2 regions of the Saccharopolyspora taberi genome follow, and region 1 is predicted to be linked to the other one. Evidence: riboswitches for the same ligand, from Rfam matches in the RefSeq annotation. Region 1 holds a riboswitch; the other holds the start of a gene.
What was found. A riboswitch is a leader RNA that binds a small molecule or an ion and turns the genes downstream of it on or off. The one in region 1 is predicted to bind thiamine pyrophosphate.

Region 1 (7,258 bases):
CGGCCTGCGACTCCGTTCACGACATCGGCGCGGCCCCGGGTTTTCGTTACGGCCGCAACCACTTCGTGGTAGGCCACTCCTCGCGCTCCCACGCGCTGTTCCAGAACAGCCACTCGTACTCGGTCGCACGGGTGAACGCCGCGAGCATCCGCTCCCGCATCGGCTCGTCGGCAGCCGCGGCGGCGCGGTCGGTGAGCTGCCGGGCCGACAGCACCGCGGCGGCGAACTCGTCGTCGGCGTAGGTGCGGATCCACTTGTGGTACGGGTGATCGGCACTCGCGCCGGTTGCCTCCAGGATCGTGCTGCCCACGTGCTGGTAGACCCAGAAGCACGGCAGCAGCGCCGCCACCAGCACCGGGAACGGCTCGGTGAGCGCCGAGGCGCGGAGAAACGACGTGTACCCCAGGCACGACGGGGACGTGTCCACCCCGGCGATGTCGGCGTCGGAAAGCCCGAACTCCTCTACATAACCGGCGTGCAACCGCCGCTCCTCCAGCAGCGCGCCCTGCGCCGCGCCCGCGAGGAACGCGGCGTCCTCGGCCTCCTCGGCGCGGCTGGCCGCCGCCGCGAGCGCCTGCGCGAAGCCGGCGAGGTAGCGGGCGTCCTGGACGATGTAGAAGGCGAACCGCTCGCGGTCCAGCGAACCGTCGGTGAGCGCGGCGTTGAACGGGTGCTCGACGATCGCCTGCTGGAGCTCGGCGGTGTGGGCCCAGGCGCGCGCGCAGAAGCCGTCGGCGGGCGGGGCGGGGAGCTTGCTCATCGGATCAACTCTCGCTCTCTACGCAGTGCTTGCCGGATCCGGGGCATCGCGGGCGCGTCACCACCACTGGTGGAAGTGGTGCACCGGGCCGTGACCGTGACCGACGTCGAGGCGGTGCGATTCGCGCAGCGCGGCGGTCAGGTACTGCTTGGCCTCCCGCACCGCGGTCGGCCAGTCCGGGCGCTGCGGGCGCAGGGCCGCGATCGCGGCCGACAGGGTGCAGCCGGTGCCGTGGTCGTTGTTGGTGACGACGCGTTCGCCGGGCAGGAACTCGCAGACCCCGTCCCCGGACAGCAGGTCCACACTGGACTCGCCGGTGAGGTGGCCGCCCTTGAGCAGGACCTGCTTCGCGCCCAGCTCCGCCAGCCGCTCGGCCTGCGCGGGCATGTCGTCGGCGCGGCGGATCTCCCGCTCTCCCAGCAGATCCGCGGCCTCCGGCAGGTTCGGGGTGATCAGGTCGACCCGCGGCAGCAGCTCGTCCCGCAGCACCGCCACCGCCTCCGGCGCGAGCAGCCGGTCGCCGCTCTTGGCCACCATGACCGGGTCCAGCACGACGTGCGGCGGCGCGTACCGGTCGAGCGCGGCGACCACGGCCCGGATCACCCCGGCGTTGGCCAGCATGCCGATCTTGACCGCGTCCACCCGCACGTCGTCGAGCAGCGTGGTGAGCTGGGCGGTCACGAACTCCGGCGGCACCTCGCGCACCTCGGCGACCCCGGTGGTGGTCTGCGCGACCAGCGCGGTGATCACCGACATCCCGTAGGCGCCGTTCGCCGAGAACGCCTTCAGGTCGGCCTGGATGCCGGCGCCGCCGCTGGGGTCGGTACCCGCGATGGTCACGACGTTGACGATCATGACGTCCCTCCGCTAGTGCGAGCTAGGTCAGGTTCAACGGGTCTGTTCTCAGCCCGGACCACTCCCGGGCACCCCGCGTCAGTGCGACCAACCTACAACCCGGCAGCGCCCCCGGACCACACCCGTCTTCCGCCGCTCCGGCCCAACGCCGTGTCCCCCGTCCGGGTCATGTACATCAGGCAGATGCGCGACGAAACTGACCGGATCGCCCAAGCCGAGCCGGATTCCGGCGGCATCCGCGGTCCCCGTGCAACCGATCGCGCCGGACCGCCGTCCCTGGGGCAGACGAGGATCGACCGAGGGGGTTCGACCGTGTTCGACCGCGAGCAGGTGTGGTGGATCGTCCCGCCCGGGCAGCGCATCAGGCACGCCGTGACCGACCGCCCCGGCGCCCGCCCGGCGGGCGACGTCGTGCCCGCCCTGTGCTCGGCGGCGGTCAAGATCCCCTACGAGACCTACCCCCCATCGCGTGAACCTCGCAGCCGCGCCATCACCGAGCGTTGCCCGGAATGCGAGCGGCAGGTCGCCGACCAGCTGCGGCGCAGCGCCGATCTCGTGGTCAGCGTCTGGGACAGCTGATCGCCGCGAGCGATCTCACAGTCACCATCCGGTGAGGCGACCCTCAGCCGCCGATAGGGTGGGGGCGATGGACACCACGACCGAAGCCACCCAGTACGCCCGTTCGCGCCGGGCCAAGCGGCCGGATCCCGCGGAAGTCTGGGGCCCGCTGGCCGGTCTCGCCGACGCCGCGGCGGGAGCCGCGGCCAACTCCGGGGCCGTTGCCATCACCCGCGGATTCGACCGCAAGAGCAGGCAGCGCGCGAAAGCGCTGCGGGAACTGCTCGCCGAACGCGGTGTCGCGGCCGTCGAGGTCACCGCCGCTTCGGGCAGCGAACGGCTGCTGGCGGGCAGCGAGGTGGCGGCCGTGGTCAACCTGGTCGGCGCCGGATCGTGGCAGCCCTACCGGCTGGGCGCCAAGCTGCGCGCCGCGGTGTTCAACCCCGGTGGCGGCGACGAGCCCGTCGGCCGCGACGTGATCGGCATGGCAGGCGAGTCCGGCCGCCGCGACGTCGCGCTGTCGCACGTGGCGGTCCGCCCCGAGGACCCGGCGAACGGCAGCATCACGGTCATCAGCAACGGCGAACCGCTGTCGGTACCCGGCGGCCGGATCACCGTCACGCCGGCGGGCCCGCGGCTGGAGGTCAACCTCAGCGGCCCGGACTACGCCGCGCAGACCTTCAGCTCCGCCGAGATCCGGGTCGAGACCTTCGACGGCCCGCACCGGCTGGTCCGCGACGAGCTGCCCATCGCCGAGTTCGAGGGCGCGGTCACCTTCACCGCCGAGCCGGAGGGCCTGCGGATCCAGTCCGTCTGAACACCTCGCGCGCCCGTTCGAAGATCAAGAACGTGCGCTGAGCAGCGCTTACCTACTGGCGGGTCGCCAATTCGGCGGCCCGCCATCACATCCGCCGACCTGGCGCGTCTCACGATCGACCGCCCACCAGAGGGTGGGCCGAAGGAGGTCGGGGATACGTGGACGCCACTGGGGAATGGCGGGTGAGCTGCCGCGACGTCGCGGGGCGGCGCAGGGACGTGTCGGTGTTGGTCAACCAGGGCAACGTCGTGGTCGTCGCACCGCCCGGGGAGACGGCCGTCCTCTCCCCGCTCGAAGTCGGACGGCTGCGCGCCGCGCTGCGCGACGCCGTGGTCGCCGCCGCCGCGAACGCGCCGTGATCGCGCAGGTCAACGGGGTCCGGCTGATCCGCATCCGGCCGCACCCTTCCCGGAACGCCGCGCGGGAGGCATTATCTACTCTCGGTAGCTTCCGATCGGCGAGGGTGGACGCGTGGCGATTCACGGGTTGGTGCGAAGGCTGCGGGCGAGGGTGCGGCCGGACTGGATCCAGGGGCCGCAGACGGCCTACATCCTGGCCAGGCAGGGCGTGCTGCGGCCGATGCGCCCCGACAAGCTCCTGCGGATCTTCCGGGCCTGGCTGCGCTGGGGGATCACCCCGCCGCTGGCCTACGCCGTCGGCGCCATCCGGCACGCCGACCGCCCGGCTGTCATCGACGAGCGGGGCGCGCTCAGCTACGCCGAGGTCTCCCAGCGCACGACCCGGCTCGCGAACGCGCTGCGCGCCCGCGGCATCGGCGACACCAGCAAGGTCGCGATCCTGTGCCGCAACCACCACGGGCCGATCGAGACGATCATCGCCTGCGGCAAGCTCGGCACCGACGTGGTGCTGCTCAACACGGGGCTGAGCACCCAGCAGCTGGCCGCCGTCGTCGCCGAGCAGCAGGTCGACCTGCTAGTCGTCGACTCCGAGTTCTCCGCGCACCTGCCCGAACTGCCCGAGGACCTGGACGTGGTGCTGGCCTGGACCGAGGGCAGCACCCGGCACGACACGGTGGAGCACCTGATCGCGACCGCGTCCGCCAGGGCCCTGCCCCGAAGGCCCCGGCACGCCCGCATGATCGTGCTGACCTCGGGCACCACCGGCACGCCCAAGGGTGCCCGCAGGCCGGACCCGCCGGGCATCGGACCGGCCGCGACGATCATGTCCCGGATCCCGCTGCGCAGCGGCGAGCGGATGCTGGTGTGCGCACCGGTGTTCCACACCTGGGGGCTGGCCGCGTTCCAGCTCGGTGCGGTGCTGGGCGCGACGCTGGTGCTGCCCCGCAAGTTCGAGCCCGCCCGCGCGGTCAACGCGCTCAAGCGCCACCAGTGCACCTCGATGTTCGCGGTTCCGGTGATGCTGCAACGCATCCTCGACCTGCCCGCGCAGGACCGGCAGCGCGAGGGCCTCGGCGCGCTGCGCATCGTCGCCTCCAGCGGTTCGGCGCTGCCCGCCGAGCTCGCGGCGAACTTCCAGCGGGCCTTCGGCCCGGTGCTCTACAACGTCTACGGCTCGACCGAGGTGTCGTGGGTGAGCATCGCGACCCCCGCGGAGCTGAACCGGGAGCCGAGCACCGCGGGCCGCCCGCCGCGCGGAACGGTCGTGCGGATCCTCGACGAGGACGGCAAGCCCGTCCGCGGCGGCGCCACCGGCCGCATCTTCGCGGGCAACGACATGCTCTTCGAGGGCTACACCAACGGCGGCGGCAAGGAGGTCCGGGACGGCCTGATGTCCACCGGTGATCTTGGTCGCACGGACTCCGCCGGACGGCTGTACGTGGTCGGCCGGGAGGACGACATGATCATTTCCGGCGGCGAGAACGTGTACCCGAAGGAGACCGAGGACGCCATCGCCGCGCTGCCCGAGGTGGCCGAGGTCGCGGTCATCGGGGTGCCCGACGACGAGTTCGGCCAGCGCCTGGCGGCCTTCGTCGTGCCCGCCGCGGGAGCCGAGCCGGACGCCGACGGCCTGCGCGAACGCGTCCGCGGCTCGCTGTCGCGGTTCGCCATGCCCAGGGACGTGGTGTTCCTCGACGAGCTGCCCCGCAACGCCACCGGCAAGGTCGTCCCCCGCGAGCTGCGCGCGCACGGAGCGTCCGGGCACGTGGCCGAACGGTGACCGGGCCGCGAGGACCGCGATCGCACGATCATCAGCCCGCCCGCGTTAGGCTCACGCGGGTGAACGACCGTCTAGTGTGGATCGACTGCGAAATGACCGGTCTCGACCTGGGCAAGGACGCCCTGATCGAGATCGCCGCCCTGGTCACCGACGCCGACCTGAACGTCCTCGGAGAGGGCGTGGACATCGTGATCCACGCCGACGACGAGGTGCTCGCCGGGATGCCCGACGTGGTGCGCGAGATGCACGAGCGCTCCGGGCTCACCGAGGAGGTCCGGCGTTCGGCGGTGACCCTGGCCGAGGCCGAGCAGCGCGTCCTGGACTACATCCGCCAGCACGTGCCCGACGGCCGGTCCGCGCCGCTGGCGGGCAACTCCATCGCCACCGACCGCGGTTTCATCGCCAGGGACATGCCGACGCTCGACGGCCACCTGCACTACCGCATGGTGGACGTCTCGTCGATCAAGGAGCTGTGCCGGCGCTGGTTCCCGCGGATCTACTACGCGCAGCCGGAGAAGGGCCTGGCCCACCGCGCGCTGGCCGACATCCGGGAGTCCATCCGCGAGCTGGCCTACTACCGGCGGACCGCGTTCGTCCCCCAGCCGGGGCCGAGCAGCGAGCAGGCGCAGGCGGTGGCCGCCGAGCTGCTCAACGGCGACAACGTCGAGGGCGGCACCGAAAAGGCCAGGCAGGAGCAGGCGGAGCAGGACGGCTGAGCCGCTGGGGAGAGCCGGTGTCAAACCCTTCGACAGCACCCGTTAGGATATGAACGTCGCTGCGGGACAGGCCGAGCATCAGCTCGGGTAACGGCCCCCGGGTAACCGCTCGGAAACGGCCCAGTCCGGAGCAGCCGCGGTGGGTGTAGCTCAGTCGGTAGAGCACTGGGTTGTGGTCCCAGGTGTCGCGGGTTCGAATCCCGTCACTCACCCCAGCGAAAAGGCCCCGTTCCTCGGAACGGGGCCTTTCGGTTTTTCCGGACCGGCTTCGCCTCGGGTGCTCCTCCGGTGCGGAGCAGCGCCCGAGGCGGATTCGATCAGCGGTTGCCCGCCTTCCACTGGTCCCACGGGATCTGCCAGTCCCCGAAGCCGTCCCACGCGCGCAGCGACGGGCCGCCGGAGTTGGTGATCTCCACGATGTCGCCCTTCTTGAGCAGGTCGAAGACCCACTTGGCGTTCTCGGTGCTCATGTTGATGCAGCCGTGGCTGACGTTGCTGTTCCCCTGCTGCCCGACCGACCACGGGGCCGCGTGCAGGAACTCACCGCCGTTGGAGATCCGCACGGCCCACTGCACCGGGGTCTTGTAGCCCCCGGCCTCGACCGGCAGGCCGTAGGTCGACGAGTCCATGATCTTGGTCGCGTGGTGCTCGGTGACCACGTGCACGCCGTTGTTCGACGGGAACGACGGCTTGCCCAGCGACACCGGCATGGTGCGCTGCACGGCCCCGTTGACCTCGATCGACATCTGGTGCGACGCCCCGTCCGCGCGCAGGATCACCGCGTCGCCGATCGTGATCGTCGCGGTGCGGTCCTCCTGGCCCCAGACTCCGTTGCCGAAGTCCTTGCCGTAGACGTCGACGTCGACGGTCACCTTGGTGCCCGGCTTCCAGTACTCCTTCGGCCGCCAGTGCACCTCGCGGCTGTTGAACCAGTAGAACGCCCCCTCCACGGCGGGCTCGGTCCTGACCTTGATCGCTTCCTCGGCCTTGGCCTTGTCCGGAGCGGGCGCGTCCTTGCTGAAGTAGAAGGCCAGCGGCTGGCCGATGCCCACGGTCTGCCCGTCGAGCGGGTTCATCGACACGTAGGTCTGCTCCTTCGGCGTCACCGTGCTGAAGGTGGCCTGCTGGGTGATCGGCGGCCCCTCCGCACCCTGCACGGTCGCGACGAAGGCGTAGTCCTTGCCGTAGCCGAGCGCTTCGGTGGCCGTCCAGCTCAGCCCGTCCGGTGCGGTCGCGCCCGCCACCGGCTTGCCGTCCGGGTTGGTCAGGACGGCGTTGGTGATCTTCCCGTTGGTCACCTTCACCGAGATCGGCCCGGTGGGTGACACGTCCCGAGCGCCGTTCTGCGGCGCGAATTCCACCGTGGGCGCGGGCGGTGGAGCGGGCGGCTGGTCCGCGAGGTCGGAACCGGCC
Region 2 (7,258 bases), on a different contig from region 1:
GGGGCGGGCGGTGGCCTCACTCATGGTCGTCCCTTCTCGCCTCTAGGTCTAGACCAATCGTAGAGCACCTCGCGGCGCCTCGGCACCCCGTCGGCCCGTGTCACGTGCGCCCGTGTTCCGCCCGCTGGTCCGGCGAGGCGAAACTGACGGGTGCGGCAATCGCACGTCCGACTTTCGGGCATGCTGAACGGGTAAGACGCACCGGCACCCGGGCGCAACCGGCGGGAAGGTTGCGGTGGTAGGAGGAACGATGCTCGAAACATCGGTGGCAGGCGGCGCGGAGAGCCCGGGCCGGACCCAGCGCGAACCCAAGTACTGGGGCCTCAAGCAGCACCTGCTCGACATGCTCCGATCGCTGCCGCCCGGATCGCCCATCCCCACCGAGCGCGCGCTGGCCGCCGAGTTCGACGTCTCCCGCACCACCGTCCGGCAGGCGCTGGCCGAGCTGACCGTCGAGGGCAGGCTGCTGCGGGTGCAGGGCAAGGGCACCTTCGCCGCCAAGCCCAAGGTCGCCCAGCGCCTCCAGCTCACCGGCTACACCGAGGACATGCTCGCCCAGGGCCGCCAGCCCGCGTCCCGCCTGCTGGAGGTCGTCGAGGAGCCCGCCGACGCCGAGCTCGCGGCCCTGCTGGGAACCCGCCCCAGCGCGACCGTGCTGCGGCTGCGCAGGTTGCGGCTGGCCGACGGTGAGCCGATGGCCATCGAGACGACCCACCTGCCGCTGTCCCGGTTCCGCGGCCTGACCGGCAGGCTGGAGTCCGGCGGTTCGCTGTACCAGGTGCTGCGCGAGGGCTTCGAGGTCGAGATGGGCTACGCCGAGGAGACCATCGAGACCGCGCTGGCCAGCCCGGAGGAGGCCGAGCTGCTCGGCGCCGACGTCGGGCTGCCGATGCTGCTGCTGTCCCGGCACTCCTTCGACACCGAGGGGCGGCCGGTCGAATGGGTCCGGTCGATCTACCGCGGCGACCGGTACAAGTTCGTCGCCCGCCTCAACCCGCCGGGCTGAGCCCGTTGCGCCGGAAGGTGCAGCCGCGTTACCCGAAGTGGCAGTACTCACGACTGGGCAACATCGGGGAGAAAAGGATCGTGGTTCCACGTTGGCCGTTACAGGACCGATACGTAGTGCGTGGGAGCCATGGCCGAGGAGAAGAAGGAAGCTGACGGCGAGGACAAGAAGCGCAAGCTGGACATATCCCCGGCCCAGGTCACCGGAGCCGCCCTGGCCTCGGTGACGGCGGCCTTCCTGGGATCCACCCTGGGGGCGGTGGGGACGCTCTGGGGAGCGGCGCTGACCAGCGTCGTGATCACCGTCGGCGGCAAGGTCTACCAGATGTCGCTGGAGCGGACCAAGGAGCAGGCGGAGAAGGCGTCGGTGCTCAAGCGGCTCCGGAAGCCCGGGGCGTTGTCGGCGGCCGGGGACGGGGAGGCCGGGGGCGAGCCGGGCGAGTCCGGGCGGGACGGGGCGACGCGGGTCGAGAGCGCCGGGTCCGGGCGGGCTGGCGCCGGGCAGGCCGGGACCGCGCAAGCGGGGATCGCGCAAGCCGGGCCGGGCAATGCCGGGACCGGGACCGCCGGGGCGGGGAAGGTCGCGCCCGCGGAGTCCGAGCAGCGGACCCGCTTCCTCCGCACGCCCGCGATGCACTGGCCGGGCGGCGAGCAGGTCGTCGACGATCCGAACCGGACCCGCCGGATCGACCGCGCCCAGGTCGACCAGGGTGCCGCCGACACCCGGCTGGTCGGCCGGGGTGACGCGGATGCTCGGCTGGAAAGTCAGGGCGCCGACGACACCCAGCTGGCCCGCCCGAGCGCAGCCGACACCCAACTGGTCGGCCAAAGCGCAGCCGACACGCGGCTGGTCGGCCCGGGCTCCGACGACACCCGGCTCGTGGGGCAAGGCGCCGACACGCAGCTGGTCAGCCCGAACGCCGCCGACCCCCGGCTCTCCGACAACGCCGCCGAACCGACCACGATGATCGCCCCGCCGGAGCAGCCCGACCGCCGCATCCGCTGGCGGCGCTGGGGCGTGGCGGCGGCCAGCAGCGCGCTCGCGTTCGCGCTGTGCATGCTGATCGTCACCGGCTTCGAAGGTCTCACCGGCCGCTCGCTGTCCGGCGACGGCGGCACGACGATCGGTGAGGCGCTGCACCGCAAGGCCCCGCCGGTGCGCGATGAGCAGCCCGCGCCGACCCCGGAGCCGAGCACCACCCAGAAGCCGACCACCTCCGCGCGGCCGACCGGCGAGCCGACCTCGGAACCCACCCAGGCGCCGTCGCCGACGCAGCCGCGGCCGACCGAGCAGCCGACGGTCCAGCCGCGGCCGACCGGCGACCCGTCGCCGACGCAGGAGCGCCCCGAGCCCTCCGGCGAGCCGACGCAGTCGGTGCAACCGAGCGTTCAGGGCATTCCGGAATGATCCGTTTGCGCGGCTTCGACCTGCGGTAACGACATCGTGGGACGGCCGGGTGGCACTCCGTTCGGCGGCGTGCCGCCCGGCCTCGGCGCATTTCGGCGTGTCGTCGCATATGCGTCAAATGATGGATGTGCTCTCCCTGGTCTCGACCAATAATCGGTCGCCACGGAGCCCCTTCCACGGACAAGGGAGACAGCACATGAATCGCAGAACCGCGGCCCGCATGACGGGAACCGTGATGTTCGCGGCCGGGACGATCGCGGCGCTGACCGTGCCCGCGACCGCGACCCCCGCACCCGCGCCGGCCAAGGCGGCAACCCTGCTGGAGGCCATGCAGCGCGACCTCGGCCTGACCGCGGAGCAGGCGACCGAGCGGCTCGCCGACGAGGCCGTGGCCAACCGAGCCGACCAGCAGTTACGCACCACCCTCGGGAACGCCTTCGGCGGCTCGCACTACGACGCCGCGCTCGGCAAGCTGGTCGTCGGCGTGACCGACGCGAACCTGGTCGACGAGGTCCGGGCGGCCGGTGCCGAGGCGAAGGTCGTGGACACCGGACTCGACCAGCTCAACGGCGTCGCCGACGGGCTCAACGCCCACGTCGCGGCCATCCCGCAGTCGGTCAGCGGCTGGTACGTGGACTCCACCAGCAACTCCGTCGTGCTGACCACCGCGCCCGGCACCGCCGGTGCGGCGGCCGACTTCGTCAGGGCGGCCGGCGTGAACACCGCCGACGTCCAGGTCGTCGAGTCCGCCGAGCAGCCGCGCACCTACGCCGACGTCATCGGCGGCAACGCCTACTACATCGGCAGCGGCTCCCGCTGCTCGATCGGCTTCTCGGTCCAGGGCGGCTTCGTGACCGCGGGCCACTGCGGCAACCAGGGCGACACCACCAGCCAGCCGACCGGCACCTTCGCCGGCTCGTCGTTCCCGGGCAACGACTACGGCTGGGTCGAGGTCGGCTCCGGCGAGACCCCGCAGCCGCTGGTCAACGACTACCAGGGCGGCACCGTCGGCGTCGCGGGCTCGACCGAGTCCGCCGAGGGCGCGTCGATCTGCCGGTCCGGTTCCACCACCGGCTGGCACTGCGGCACGGTCGAGGCCAAGAACCAGACCGTGAGCTACCCGCAGGGCACGGTGCAGGGCCTGACCCGCACCAACGTCTGCGCCGAGCCCGGCGACTCCGGCGGCTCCTGGCTGTCCGGCGACCAGGCCCAGGGCGTGACCTCCGGCGGCTCCGGCGACTGCTCGTCGGGCGGGACGACGTACTTCCAGCCCGTGAACGAGATCCTGCAGGCGTATGGACTGACGCTGCTCACGCAGTGAGTTTTCGCCGTTCGGCTCGTTCTGCTTGGGTGGTCGCTTGGCGGAACCTCAGACGCCGCCTCGCTGCGGGATCTTTTTCCGACGTATAGTCCAATACGACGGAAAAAGCTGTCCTCGCGAGGCGACGCCTGAGAACCCGCGGGTGGTCCTGCTGCGTGCTTGGGCTAAGCGGCTTCGCCGCTTGAGGACGATGGTTGGGTTGAATGGTGCGTACCCGGGGCTTTGGCGCCGGGTACGCGCGTGTCAGCTGAGCTTGGCGCGGAGGGACTGCGCCGCCGCTCGGGGGTCTTCGGCCTCGGTGATCGCGCGGACCACGACCACCCGCTGCGCGCCCGCGGCGATCACCTCGTCGAGGTTGTCCATGCTGATGCCGCCGATGGCGAACCACGGCCTGCCGTGTCCCCGGTGCTCGGCGGCGTGCCGGACCAGGTCCAGCCCGGCCGCCTCCCGGCCCGGCTTCGTCGGGGTCGTCCACACCGGCCCGGTGCAGAAGTAGTCCACGCCCGGCTCGGTCGCCGCGGAGTCGGCCTGGACGACGTCGTGCGTGGAGCGGCCGACCACCACCTGGTCACCGACGATCCGGCGGGCCAGCTCCACCGGCAGGTCGTCCTGGCCCAGGTGCAGCACGTCGGCCTCGGCGGCCAGCGCGACGTCGGCGCGGTCGTTGACCGCCAGCAGCGCGCCGTGCCGGAGGCACGCCTCGGCCAGCACCTCCAGTGCGGCCAGCTCGTGGCGCGCTTCCAGCGGTGCACCGCCGGACGCCTTGTCGCGGAGCTGGATGATGTCGACCCCGCCGTCGAGCGCCGCGTCGGCGAACTCGGCGAGGTCGCCGCGTTCGGTGCGCGCGTCGGTGCAGAGGTAGAGCCTGGCCTCTTCGAGGCGGGCGCGGATGCCGAAGCCGTCCAAACCGGGCATGCCCCAAGGGTAACCGCCGACGCCGGAGCCGCCGGGAGATCTCGCCTCGGCTGCTGACTGCCGGATCTCGGCCGGGTACGGTGGATCGCGGTGAGCACGGGAGTCCGCTGATGCCGGACTGAGAGGGGGCGCAGGCCCCGACCGTCGAACCTGATCCGGGTCATGCCGGCGCAGGGAGCGTGGAGTTGTCTGGTCTTGTGCGCGTCGCCGTCGTGGGCGGCGGAGTCATCGGCACGTCCGTCGCCTGGCGGGCGGCCACCGCGGGTTACCGCGTGAGCCTGATCGATCCGGAACCGGCGTCCGGTGCGTCCTTCGTGGCGGGCGGGATGCTGGCGCCGGTCGCCGAGGCGTGGCCCGGCGAGGAGGACCTGCTGGAGCTCGGCGCGGTCTCGCTGCGCCGCTGGCCGGAGTTCGCGGCCGAGCTGGAACGCGCGTCCGGCCTGCCGTCCGGGCTGCGCACCGAGGGCACGCTGGTCGTCGGCGTCGACAGCGCCGACCGGGCCGAGCTGGACAACCTCGCCGACTACCTCGCGACCCTGGGACGGGTGGTGACCAGGCACAGCGGGCGCGAGCTGCGGCGGCTGGAGCCGTCGCTGGGGCCCGCGGTCCGCGGCGGTCTGGAGGTGCCGGGCGATCTCGCGGTGGACAACCGCGTCGCGCTGGCCGCGCTGCGAGCAGCGGCGACGGCGGCGGGCGCGGAGCACGTCCTCGCGCGGGCACGCGCGGTGCGCGCCGGGGCGGTCGAGCTGGAGGATTCCGTTCTGGAGTGCGATGTCGCGGTCATCGCGGCCGGGGCGCACTCCGGGGAGTTGCACCCGCTGCTGCGCGGTGCGGTTCGCCCGGTCAAGGGCGAGATCCTGCGGTTGCGGGCGCGTTCGACCGCGCTGCCACCGCCGAGCCGCACTGTGCGCGGGCCGGTCCACGGCAGGCAGGTCTACCTGGTGCCGCGCGACGACGGCGGGCTGGTGCTGGGCGCGACCCAGTACGAGGTCGGCTTCGACACCGAGGTCACGGTCGGCGGGGTGCGCGACCTGATCGCCGACGCCGAGCAGGTGATGCCGGGGATCGCCGAGTACCAGCTGGTCGAGGCCATCGCGGGCCTGCGGCCGGGCACCGGCGACAACCTCCCGCTGCTGGGCCCGCTGGAGCCCGGCGTCATCGCGGCCACCGGCCACCACCGCAACGGCTTCCTGCTCGCGCCGGTCACCGCCGACGCCGTGCTCGGGATGCTGCGCGGCGAGACGCCGCAGGACGAGGTCAAGGCCGCCGACCCCGGCCGCCACAACGGAGGTCAACAGTGAACGTAGTGCTCAACGGAACTCCGAAGCAGGTCTCCGAGAACACCACGCTGGAGGTGCTGCTCCGGGATTTCGGCTTCCCGGAGCGGGGAATCGCCGTCGCGGTCGACGGCTCGGTGGTGCCGCGGGCGTCCTGGCCCGCGACCGGGCTGCACCCGGACGCCACCGTCGAGGTCCTCACCGCGGTCCAAGGAGGCTGACATGGACGACCCGCTGATCATCGCAGGGCGCGAGTTCGGTTCCCGGCTGATCACCGGCACCGGCGGCGCGGCGAACCTCGCGGTGCTGGAACGTGCGCTGATCGCCTCCGGCACCGAGCTGACCACGGTCGCGATGCGCCGCGCCGACGCCGGTGGCGGCACCGGCGTGCTGGAACTGCTGCGCAGGCTCGGCATCGAGGCGCTGCCCAACACCGCGGGCTGCCGCACGGCGGCCGAGGCGGTGCTGACCGCGCAGCTCGCGCGGGAGGCGCTGGGCACGAACTGGGTCAAGCTGGAGGTCGTCGCCGACGAGGACACGCTGCTGCCGGACCCGGTGGAGCTGCTCGACGCCGCCGAACAGCTGGTGGACCGGGGATTCGTGGTGCTCGCCTACACCAACGACGACCCGGTGCTGGCGCTGAAGCTGGAGGAGACCGGGTGCGCGGCGGTGATGCCGCTGGGCTCGCCGATCGGCACCGGCCTGGGCATCCGCAACCCGCACAACATCGAGATGATCGTGTCCCGCGCGTCGGTCCCGATCGTGCTGGACGCCGGGATCGGCACCGCGTCCGACGCCGCGTTGGCGATGGAGCTGGGCTGCGACGCGGTGCTGCTGGCCACCGCCGTGACCCGCGCGCAGGATCCGGAGCGGATGGCCGCCGCGATGCGCGCGGCGGTCGAGGCGGGCCGGCTGGCCCGGCAGGCCGGCCGCATCCCGCAGCGCTTCTGGGCCCAGGCGTCCAGCCCCGGCAGGCCCATCGGCTGATCCGGCACGCAGGGCTTTCGTTCGCGGAGCAGGTGATCAGGCGCGCCAAGCGTCGCGCACGGCGTTGTTGAGGTCCTGCACCTTCTGCTGGAACTCGACCGGATTTTCCCGCGCCTGGCTGAGGTCGGGTGGTGCCTGGACGGCGATCGGCGCGGGTCGCGGTGCCGGAGCGGGTTTCGGCGAGGCCGGAGCGGCGGCGCGCGGCGGCTCGCGGAGGACGCGGCGCAGGGTTTGGAGCTCCAGTCCCGCCGCCCGGATCGCGTCGGCGGCCACCGCCCCGGCGGTGTCGAGCTGGCCGCGCCAGCGCTCCAGCTGTCCGCGGACGATCTCGACGACGTCCGGCCG

Region 2: linked by a shared signal. The riboswitch ahead of thiO (glycine oxidase ThiO) and the one ahead of thiD (bifunctional hydroxymethylpyrimidine kinase/phosphomethylpyrimidine kinase) in region 1 are both predicted to bind thiamine pyrophosphate.

Annotation. Positions count from the first base shown of each region.
Region 1 is NZ_BAAAUX010000043.1:17,964-25,221, reverse strand. It holds gene tenA (thiaminase II) at 47-760, opposite strand; gene thiD (bifunctional hydroxymethylpyrimidine kinase/phosphomethylpyrimidine kinase) at 818-1,615, opposite strand; TPP riboswitch at 1,603-1,701, opposite strand; gene ABD691_RS32660 (hypothetical protein) at 1,799-2,194, shown strand; gene ABD691_RS32655 (hypothetical protein) at 2,262-2,990, shown strand; gene ABD691_RS32650 (hypothetical protein) at 3,149-3,349, shown strand; gene ABD691_RS32645 (AMP-binding protein) at 3,462-5,129, shown strand; gene orn (oligoribonuclease) at 5,189-5,845, shown strand; tRNA gene ABD691_RS32635 (tRNA-His) at 5,985-6,060, shown strand; gene ABD691_RS32630 (L,D-transpeptidase) at 6,163-7,258, opposite strand, start outside.
Region 2 is NZ_BAAAUX010000033.1:8,808-16,065, forward strand. It holds gene ABD691_RS30860 (SIS domain-containing protein) at 1-24, opposite strand, end outside; gene ABD691_RS30865 (GntR family transcriptional regulator) at 251-1,006, shown strand; gene ABD691_RS30870 (hypothetical protein) at 1,136-2,413, shown strand; gene ABD691_RS30875 (S1 family peptidase) at 2,610-3,734, shown strand; gene thiE (thiamine phosphate synthase) at 3,978-4,649, opposite strand; TPP riboswitch at 4,736-4,843, shown strand; gene thiO (glycine oxidase ThiO) at 4,835-5,950, shown strand; gene thiS (sulfur carrier protein ThiS) at 5,947-6,147, shown strand; gene thiG (thiazole synthase) at 6,149-6,913, shown strand; gene ABD691_RS30900 (putative T7SS-secreted protein) at 6,950-7,258, opposite strand, start outside.